3 regions of the Mesorhizobium sp. M1227 genome follow, and region 1 is predicted to be linked to each of the others. Evidence: predicted binding sites of a transcription regulator. Region 1 holds the regulator's gene; each other region holds the start of a gene.
The links. Region 1 encodes LexA, which represses DNA repair genes until DNA is damaged. Its sites were predicted from a motif close to TGTTCNNNNTGTGTTCNG; they were not measured.
Positions count from the first base shown of each region.

Region 1 (3,278 bases):
GCGCGATGCTCTTCTTGCGCACCGCCGTCATGTCGACATCGTTCCAGATGTCGAGCGCGCCCTTCAGCGTGCGCATCGACAGGACCGGATGGGTGCCGCACAGAAATCGGCGGATGCCGGTGCCGGCCGCATAGCCTGGCTCGAAGGCGAAGGGCCGTGCATGGCCCCACCAGCCGGTGAGCGGCTGCTGGATGTCGGAAAGATGCCGCTCAGCCGCATAGATGAAGGCAGGCGCGCCCGGGCCGCCATTCAGATATTTGTAGGTGCAGCCAACGGCAAAATCGGCGTTTGCCTTGTCGAGCTCGACTGGCATCGCGCCGGCGGTGTGGCAGAGATCCCAGACGATCATCGCCCCGGCTTCCTGAGCCCTGCGCGTCAGCGTCGGCATGTCGCGCAGTTCGCCCGACTTGTAGTTGACGTGGTTGACCAGCACCACGGCGGTGCGTTCGTCGATCAGCTCTTCGATGGTCGGCGCGTCGACCCCCGAGAGGCGCAGCAGCGTATCTTTTCGCGTCGAAACCACACCCTCAGCCATGTAGAGGTCCGTCGGAAAACTATCGCCCTCGGCGACGATGACCTGCCGCTCCGGTCGCATGGCCATGGCGGCGTGCAGCAGCTTGTAGATGTTGACCGATGTCGTGTCGCAGACCACCGTCTGGCCGGCCGCGGCACCGATCAGGCGCCCGAGCTGGTCGCCAAGTTCAAGCGGCATGTTGAACCAGCCGGCGGTGTTCCATGCGCGGATGAGATCATACGACCATTCTTCGGTCGCGGCCTTGTGCAGTTCATCGAAAGCGGCACGTGAAGCAGCTCCTAGCGAATTGCCGTCGAGATAGATCACTCCTTGCGGCAACACAAAGCGGTCGCGCATCGCGCGCAGCGGATCCGCGGCATCCATCGCCTTTATGGCCACGAGATCGGGAATTCCTGTCATGATTTGTCTGCTCCCCCAAGATCCAACGCAACGTCGGACACGCATCGACTGTTCTTCCATTACCTGGTTGCGCGCAGCAAGGCTCCACCGGCGAGAAGCAGCCTGACCAGGCGGTGGAAGCCGGGACTTAACCCGAGGTTGGCGTTTTGAGTTCGTTTCGTTCACGGTGCATTGACCAAACCGCACAGTCGATACGGTTCAATTCCGTGCCTTTTACCAACCGACGGCCGATGCCAGTGCCGCCTTCTAGGAGACCAGAAGGGCGCAAACGAAGCAGAATCAAGGCGATAAGGCTCGCGGCGATGAAAATGCGGTACGCCGGTAGGGGACGTCGTTTGTTTCCCGAGCCTTAACGCATTCATTAAACTTTAAACAGTTGCGGAACACAACTGGAACAGATAGTGTTTGTTCTGGGTTTGTTTTTCTGATTCTGTTGGGGGTCGCTATGCTGACACGCAAACAACACGAACTGCTTATGTTCATCCACGAAAGGTTGAAGGAAAGCGGTATCCCGCCTTCCTTCGACGAGATGAAGGAAGCGCTCGACCTGGCTTCCAAATCCGGAATCCACCGGCTGATTACGGCGCTGGAGGAGCGCGGCTTCATTCGCCGTTTGCCCAACCGGGCCCGTGCGCTGGAGGTGCTGCGCCTGCCTGACTCGATCGCCCCCGGCCTCAATGCGGCACGCAAGTTCTCGCCGAGTGTCATCCAGGGCAGTCTTGGGCAAGGCGCCCCTCGGCAAGGCAAGCCGACATCGTCGCGCGTGCCCGCAGCCGGAAATGACGACGATGTCGTCGCCGCCGTTTCGATCCCGGTGATGGGCCGCATCGCTGCCGGTGTGCCGATCGACGCCATCCAGCACCAGACGCATTCGATTTCGGTGCCGCCGGATATGATCATGGGCGGCGAGCATTATGCGCTTGAGGTCAAAGGCGATTCGATGATCGAGGCCGGCATTTTCGACGGCGACACGGTGATCATCCGCAATGCCGATACGGCGAGCCCCGGTGAGATCGTGGTGGCACTGGTCGACGAGGAGGAAGCGACGCTGAAGCGGTTCCGCCGCAAGGGCGCCTCGATCGCCCTGGAAGCCGCCAATCCGGCCTACGAGACGCGCATCTTCGGACCAGACAGGGTCAAGGTGCAGGGCAAGCTCGTCGGACTGATCCGCCGCTACTGAGCTCCGCCCTTGGCGCCGGCTTTGGGGTTGTCGGCCCGGCGGTATGGCGGCAGGCCCCGTGCCGCGCGTGAAAATTTCCGCTGCACGTGCCAGGGCCGGTATGATTTTTCGACGGCGAAGCGGATCTCGGCGCGTGTTGCCGCTTGTGGATCGAAATAGACGGCGGCACTTCCCGCGCGCGCCAGTTGCCGTTTGGTGACGACGAGGACCAGCCGGTCGTAGTAGCAGGGGTTATGGGCGGTGGCGTCGTCGATGACGATCAAGCTGGCAAAGGCGCAGGCTGGCCGCGCAGTATCGCGGTCCTTGGCTTGCGCGATGATCGCGCCGGATGGATGCCTGGCAAGGCAGAGGCCGTCCGTGCAAATGAACGGCATGCCCGGCGGTAGGTCGGCCGGATCGGCAATGTCGAATTGCGGGTCGTTCTTTCCAGGTGTTTCCGGCGCGACGATAGCCTCTGATGTGAGCGCGCGTTTCCAGTTGTCGATGGTGAACTCATTCGGGCGTGCCCGGTTGACCGCGAGTTCACCGCTGCCGATCGGCAGCGCGACCAGCCGTGCGTCCTCCGAGACCAATACGTCGGGTATGCGTGTCTGCGTTGTCGTCAGCAAGCCGGCGAGCGCAAAAGGAAGTGCCGCCAGCCGCAACCACGTCGTCGCCATGCTGGCAATGACGAGGGCGATCGTCACCAGAAGGACGGATCTCAGCGAAATCAGCCCGACCGCATCGATCGGCGAGCGCTCCGAGATCCACCCGGACAGGGCGATCATCGCCGTCAGCCCCTTGCCCATGACATAGAGAAAAGGGCCATCCGCACCGAACGGCATCGCCAGCGCGCTGAGAACGGCGAAGGGCATGACGACCAGTGACACGATGGGCATGATGGCCAGATTGGCGAACAGGCTGAGCGGCGCCACGCGCTGGAAATGCCATATGGCGAAAAGCGCCGTGGCGCTCCCTGCAATGATCGAGGTCATCGCCAGACCGCACATGCCCAGCAGGACCTTTCGAGTGGCAAAGCGTAGCGGCGACTGCCGCGGCGGCGGCGTGGTAGCCCTGCCGGCGCGGTAATCGGACCAGCCTGCATAGGCGCCGACAAGGGCCGCCGTCGCGGCGAAGGACATCTGGAAACTCGGACCGACCACCTCGTGCGGCGACACCAGGATG
Region 1 covers NZ_JAMYLZ010000016.1:16,005-19,282, reverse strand. Annotated here, with positions in the region: gene kynU (kynureninase) at 1-934, opposite strand, end outside; gene lexA (transcriptional repressor LexA) at 1,380-2,114, shown strand; gene NKH28_RS19195 (ComEC/Rec2 family competence protein) at 2,108-3,278, opposite strand, start outside.

Region 2 (3,278 bases), on a different contig from region 1:
ACGCCGAGATGGCGCTTGCCCTGGATTTTCAGCGTCTCGTAATCGGCGCCGAGATTGATGGCAAAACCGCCGCCGCCCTGCTGCTTGCGGCAGATCGAGCAGTAGCACAGCATGAACGGCACCGGCGTGTGGCTTTCCACCTCGAAACGCACGGCATTGCACCGGCAGGACCCTTTGAGCAGAAGCGGCATGAGAAACTCCGACGAAAGTGATTTGCACTTTGTCAGGATGGCGCCGGTTGCGGCGATGACAAGGGGAAATCCGGGTGACATGATCGCCGCATGGACAACGAGCGCATAGAAGAGCTTTTCGAGGGCCTCGGCCCGGTCAGCATCCGCAAGCTGTTCGGCGGCAAGGGCATCTATTTCGACGGCGTCATCGTCGCCATCGTCATCGGTGGCGAATTGATGCTGAAGGCCGACGCCGAAAGCGCCCCGGATTTCGAAGCGGCCGGCTGCCGGCAATGGACCTATACCGGCTCGCGCCACGGCAAGCTCGTGTCGATGCCCTATTGGAGCGTTCCCGACAGCGCCTTCGACGATCCCGACGAGATGGCGATCTGGTCGCGCCGCGCCTACGAGGCAGCACGGCGCGCCGGCAAATAGGCTGCGTCATGCTTCGGCAATTCCGGGCCGCACTTCATGCCAGGTCCCGCGCCTCGGGCACGAGCGCCAGCGCCTCGGCAAAGCCAGCGCTGGTGAAGGCGGCACTCTCGACGACGAGCATAGCTGCGGCAATGCCTTCGCGCAGTGCCGCGCGCAGCGTCAGGCCGCGCAGCAGGGCAGCGATCGTGGCGCCTGCCAATGCGTCGCCGGCGCCGGCAGCATCGGTCCGCTTTTGCAGCGGCGGTGGCGAGATCGAGAACGCGCCCAATTCGTCGAAACCGAGCACTGGTTCGTCGCCGGCGGTGATCACGCCGCTTTTCAGCCCGGCGCGTCTCAGGCCGTCGACGATGCCTTGATCGATTTGGACGCCGGCGAGCATGCCGGCCTCGCGCCGGTTCATGAAGGCCATCGCCAGACGGTCGAGCACCGGCGTCAGCCGCGCCGCTTTGTTGGGCGAGACCGCAAGCGCAAACACCGGCTTGCCGGCGGCGAGTGCCGCCAGCCGCTCCAGCGCGGTCGACGGCAGGTTGGCGTCGCACAGCACCGCGTCGGCCGAACCGATCGCTTCCCGCACCTTGGCACGGCGGATCTGCTTGGGAAGCGCCAGTTCGTAGAGCACCATGTCGGCAAGGCCGGCGATCAGCCCGCCGTCGCTGTCGATCAGCATCGTATGGCTTGGCGTCGCGCGGTCGAGGAACACCGCCGACAGGTCGGCAATGCCGGCCTCGGTGACGGCGCGTAAGACCGTGTCGCCAAGGGCATCGCCGCCGCGCACCGAAAGCAGCGAGGCCGAGACGCCGCGGCGCACGGCACAGCGCAAGGCGTTGAAGACGGCGCCGCCGACATGCTCGCGCATCGTGCCCGGATTAGACGCTGCTGGCACGAAGGCGCCGGCAACCCGGCCGCGCCGCTCGATATAGGCGCCGCCCACGGCCAGGATCGTCGGGGATTTGATCATGCCGTCAAAATGCCCTTTAGCTGTTGCCCGGAGAGACTAGGTCGCCGGGCGGAACCCTGCAATCGCGGGTCCGATTCGGTTGGTAACGGCAACGGCGCCGCATGCGAGGCGAGACGCATCGGAAGCAATAATTGCGAAACAAAAATAGAACAAATAGGGATATGCGTTATTTTTCAAACCCTTGGTGCTCATTGACAAATGAGAACAAATGAGGTACATTCTTTTAAGGATTGCGGGATTGTCCGGCCTCCATTGACGACCACGGGGTGATGTATCATGGCTCAGAATTCTTTGCGGCTTGTAGAGGACAAAGCGGTGGACAAATCAAAGGCTCTGGATGCGGCGCTGTCGCAAATCGAGCGTGCCTTCGGCAAGGGCTCGATCATGCGGCTCGGCGCGAACGAGCAGGTCGTCGAGATCGAAACGGTGCCGACCGGCTCGCTTGGGCTGGACATCGCGCTTGGCGTCGGCGGCCTGCCGCGCGGCCGCATCGTCGAGATCTACGGGCCGGAAAGCTCGGGCAAGACGACGCTGGCGCTGCACACGGTGGCCGAAGCCCAGAAGAAGGGCGGCATCTGCGCCTTCGTCGATGCCGAGCACGCGCTCGACCCGGTCTATGCCCGCAAGCTCGGCGTCGATCTCGAAAACCTTTTGATCTCGCAGCCCGATACCGGCGAGCAGGCGCTGGAGATCTGCGACACGCTGGTGCGCTCCGGCGCCATCGACGTGCTGGTGGTCGATTCGGTGGCGGCGTTGACGCCGCGGGCGGAAATCGAAGGCGAGATGGGCGATTCGCTGCCCGGCCTGCAGGCCCGCCTGATGAGCCAGGCACTGCGCAAGCTCACCGCCTCGATCTCGCGCTCCAACACCATGGTCATCTTCATCAACCAGATCCGCATGAAGATCGGCGTCATGTTCGGTTCGCCCGAGACGACGACCGGCGGCAATGCGTTGAAATTCTATGCCTCGGTCCGCCTCGACATCCGCCGCATCGGCTCGGTCAAGGATCGCGACGAGGTCGTCGGCAACCAGACCCGCGTCAAGGTCGTCAAGAACAAGCTGGCGCCGCCCTTCAAGGTGGTCGAGTTCGACATCATGTATGGCGAGGGCGTCTCCAAGACCGGCGAGCTGGTCGATCTCGGCGTCAAGGCGGGCGTGGTCGAAAAGTCGGGCGCCTGGTTCTCCTACAATTCGCAGCGTCTTGGCCAGGGCCGCGAAAACGCAAAAATGTTCCTGCGCGACAATCCCGACACGGCGCGCGAGATCGAGCTGGCGCTACGGCAGAATGCCGGGCTGATCGCTGAGAAATTCCTTGAGAACGGCGGCTCCGAAAGCAGCGATGACGGTTTCGAGGACGACGCTGGGGTGATGTAGGGCAAGCGACGCCTCGCTGAGCCTCAGCCAGGTTTCGATTTGATGTTTTGATTTTGAGTTTGCGTAATCGATGCGTTTCGAACCGCCGGCCCAGGGCCGGCGGTTCGCGTTTGACGGCGAGGCAGACGCATTTCAAGGCGCTGGTGAAAGCCGGGATTTGAGCCCATTTGGTGTTTCTGGACAGGCTGCGGTGCGACCGCTAAAAGGCCATGTCTATTTTCCGCCGGCAGCCGGCGGTTCTCTCGAAAAGGCAGTATTCATGAGTGGCGTCAACGAGATCCGGTCGGCATTTCTCGACTATTTTCGCAAGGAAGGTCACGAGGTCGTCGCGTCAAGCCCGC
Region 2 covers NZ_JAMYLZ010000002.1:297,728-301,005, forward strand. Annotated here, with positions in the region: gene NKH28_RS04705 (GFA family protein) at 1-191, opposite strand, end outside; gene NKH28_RS04710 (TfoX/Sxy family protein) at 282-605, shown strand; gene NKH28_RS04715 (PfkB family carbohydrate kinase) at 640-1,563, opposite strand; gene recA (recombinase RecA) at 1,840-2,937, shown strand; gene alaS (alanine--tRNA ligase) at 3,197-3,278, shown strand, end outside.
Region 2: the regulator LexA is predicted to act here: its motif matches at 1,698-1,715, upstream of recA (recombinase RecA).

Region 3 (3,278 bases), on a different contig from region 1:
GCGACGCGCGGGCTGCTTTCCGCTTTTGCTCCGCTGCCATTCGAACCGGGGGTGTCCTCCGCCGGCTGCACGCCAAACTCCAGCGCCTCGATCTTCTGTCCGCGCCTGGTCACCTTCGATGTCGAGACCAGGATGTCCTCGATGTCCTTGGCCGATTGGCCGAAATGCGTCTGCAATTTGCGCACCCGCTCGTCTAGCCGGGAGACGTCTTCCATCAGCCGGATAACCTCGCCCTGGATCAGGTGTGCCTGCTCGCGCATGCGGGCATCCTTGAGGATCGCCTGGATGACCTGGATCGACAGCATCAAAAGCGATGGCGAGACGATGACGATCCGTGAGCGATGCGCCTTCTGGACAACGGCCTCGAAATTCTCGTGGATTTCGGCGAACACCGATTCCGAAGGCACGAACATGAAGGCGGTGTCCTGCGTCTCGCCCTGGATCAGGTATTTTTCGGAAATATCGCGGACATGCACCTCGATGTCGCGGCGGAAAGCCTGTGCGGCGGTCTTCTGCAGTTCGGCGCCTTCGGCGGCCCGGATGGCATTCCAGGCCTCGAGCGGAAACTTTGCATCGATGGCAAGCGACGGTGCGCCGTTCGGCATCTTCACCAGGCAGTCGGGCCGGCTGCCATTCGACAAGGTCGCCTGGAATTCATAGGCGCCGTGCGGCAATCCGTCGGCGACGATGGCTTCCATACGCGACTGGCCGAAGGCGCCGCGCGTCTGCTTGTTGGAAAGGATCGCCTGCAATTGCACGACCTGGCCGGCCAGCGACTGGATGTTGCCTTGCGCGATATCGATGACCGCCAGCCGTTCCTGCAGCTTGGCGAGGCTCTCATGCGTCGATCTCGTCTGCTCGGTCATGGTCTGGCCCAGGCGGCCGGTCATGGCATCGAGACGCTGGCCGATCGACTGTGTCAGTTCCGCCTGGCGCGCCCCGAACACTTCGGCGATGGCGCCCATGCGGCCCTGCATTTCCGCCTGGCTTGCCAAGATGCCGGCCATCCGCACCTCGGCGTCGCGGGCGTGGTCGGCGGCTTCGGCGGCCGCCACTGCACGCGCCTTGGCCGATCGCCAGAGCGCAACGACGAGCGCCACGAACAGTCCAAGGAACAGCATTGCGCCGAAACCCAGGGCATGGCCGAGCGTGATCGTGGTGGCGCCTAGGCGGGCGACAGGTTCGGACAGGATGGTGGCCAGATCGTTCATGTCGACAGCATAGATGATTCGGTCTGCCAGCACAGATCAAAACGTGAACGACCCGAAGGCGCCCCGGTTGACGCTTTTCCTGCGAGGTCTTAGGTGAGACGCCATGTCGATCAAGCCGCTTATCATCCTTCCCGATCCCGTCCTGCGTCAGGTTTCAAAACCGGTCGAGCGTGTCGACGGGGATTTGCGCAAACTGGCCGGCGACATGCTGGACACCATGTATGACGCGCCCGGCATCGGCCTCGCAGCGATCCAGGTCGGCGAACCCTTGCGCATGCTGGTGATCGACCTGGCCAAAGAGGACGAGACGCCGGCACCGCACGTCTTCATCAATCCCGAAATCCTCGAAAGCTCCGACCAGCGTTCGGTCTACGAGGAAGGCTGCCTGTCGATCCCGGATTACTATGCCGAGGTCGAGCGTCCGGCGGCGGTGCGGGTGAAGTTTCTCGACCGCGACGGCAAGCTGCAGGAGATCGAGGCCGAGGGGCTGATGGCGACCTGCCTGCAGCATGAAATCGACCACCTCAACGGCGTGCTGTTCATCGATTACATCTCCAAGCTGAAGCGTGACATGGTGGTCAAGAAATTCAAGAAGCTCGCCAGGGACAAGGCGCCGGGCAAGATGGTGGGGTAGGCGTCGACGAATGCCCCTGCGTGTCATCTTCATGGGTACGCCCGAATTCTCCGTGCCGACGCTGCGGGCGATTGCCGGGGCCGGGCACGAGTTGGCAGCCGTCTACACGCAGCCGCCGCGCGCCGGCGGCCGGCGCGGGCTCGAACTGACGCCGTCGCCGGTGCAGCGCGAGGCGGAGCGGCTTGGCATCGAGGTGCGGTCGCCGGTGTCGCTGAAGGGCGAGGCGGAGCAGGAAGCGTTCCGCGCCTTAGGTGCCGACGTCGCCGTGGTCGTCGCCTACGGGCTGCTCCTCCCCAAACCCATTCTCGAGGCGCCGCGGCTCGGTTGCCTCAACGGCCACGCATCGCTGCTGCCGCGCTGGCGCGGCGCTGCCCCTATCCAGCGCGCCATCATGGCCGGCGATACCGAAACGGGCATGATGGTGATGCGGATGGAGGAAGGCCTCGACACCGGCCCTGTGGCAATGGTTGAAAAATGTCCCATTGGACCCGACATGACGGCCGGCGATCTGCACGATCGGCTGATGGTCTTGGGTGCTTCGCTGATAGTGCAAGCGCTCGAACGGCTGGAGCGGAATACGCTGACATTTACCACACAGGCGGAGGTGGGGGTGACCTACGCCAAGAAAATCGATAAATCGGAGACTCGCATAGACTGGCTGCGACCTGCCGGCGACGTGCACAACCAGATTCGCGGCCTGTCGCCCTTTCCCGGTGCATGGTGCGAGGCCGAAATCGGCGGCCGCGTGGAACGGCTGAAACTGCTTCGCTCGACGCTCTCGCAAGGCGCCGGCGAACCGGGAGGAATTCTCGATGACCGGCTGACAGTCGCCTGCGGGTCAGGCGCGATCAGGCCGGTCGAAGTTCAACGTGCGGGCGCAAGGCCCATTGCCGCGCAGGAGTTTCTGCGCGGCGCCAAGCTCGAAAAAGGAATGAAATTGTCATGAGCATGATGTCCATACGCGCGGCGACGCCGCGGGACCGCGAGGCGATCCGCCTTGTCGAAGAACACGCATTCGGCCAGCAGACGGAGGCCGGACTGGTCGACGCGCTGGTCACCGGCGGTGATGCCGTCGTCGAACTGGTGGCGGACGAAGACGGGCAAGTGGTCGGCCATATCCTGTTTTCACGGCTTTTCGTGCAGAATGGCGGCAAGAGCTTCCCGGCGGTGGCTTTGGCTCCTTTGGCGGTCGAGCCGTCGTTCCACGGCACCGGCATCGGCGGTGCGCTGGTCCGCGAGGCGCATATCCGCCTGAAGGCTGCTGGCGAGACGCTCGCCGTGGTGCTCGGCGATCCCGCTTACTATGGACGTTTCGGTTACAGCCGCGCCCGTGCAGCGAAGTTCGAGAGCGAGTACCAAAGCGAAGCCCTGCAGGCGCTTGCCTGGGACGAGGCGCCGGAGACCGGCAGGCTGGTCTACGCCTCGGCCTTCGG
Region 3 covers NZ_JAMYLZ010000001.1:48,724-52,001, forward strand. Annotated here, with positions in the region: gene NKH28_RS00240 (DNA recombination protein RmuC) at 1-1,211, opposite strand, end outside; gene def (peptide deformylase) at 1,315-1,845, shown strand; gene fmt (methionyl-tRNA formyltransferase) at 1,862-2,791, shown strand; gene NKH28_RS00255 (GNAT family N-acetyltransferase) at 2,788-3,278, shown strand, end outside.
Region 3: the regulator LexA is predicted to act here: its motif matches at 1,244-1,261, upstream of NKH28_RS00240 (DNA recombination protein RmuC).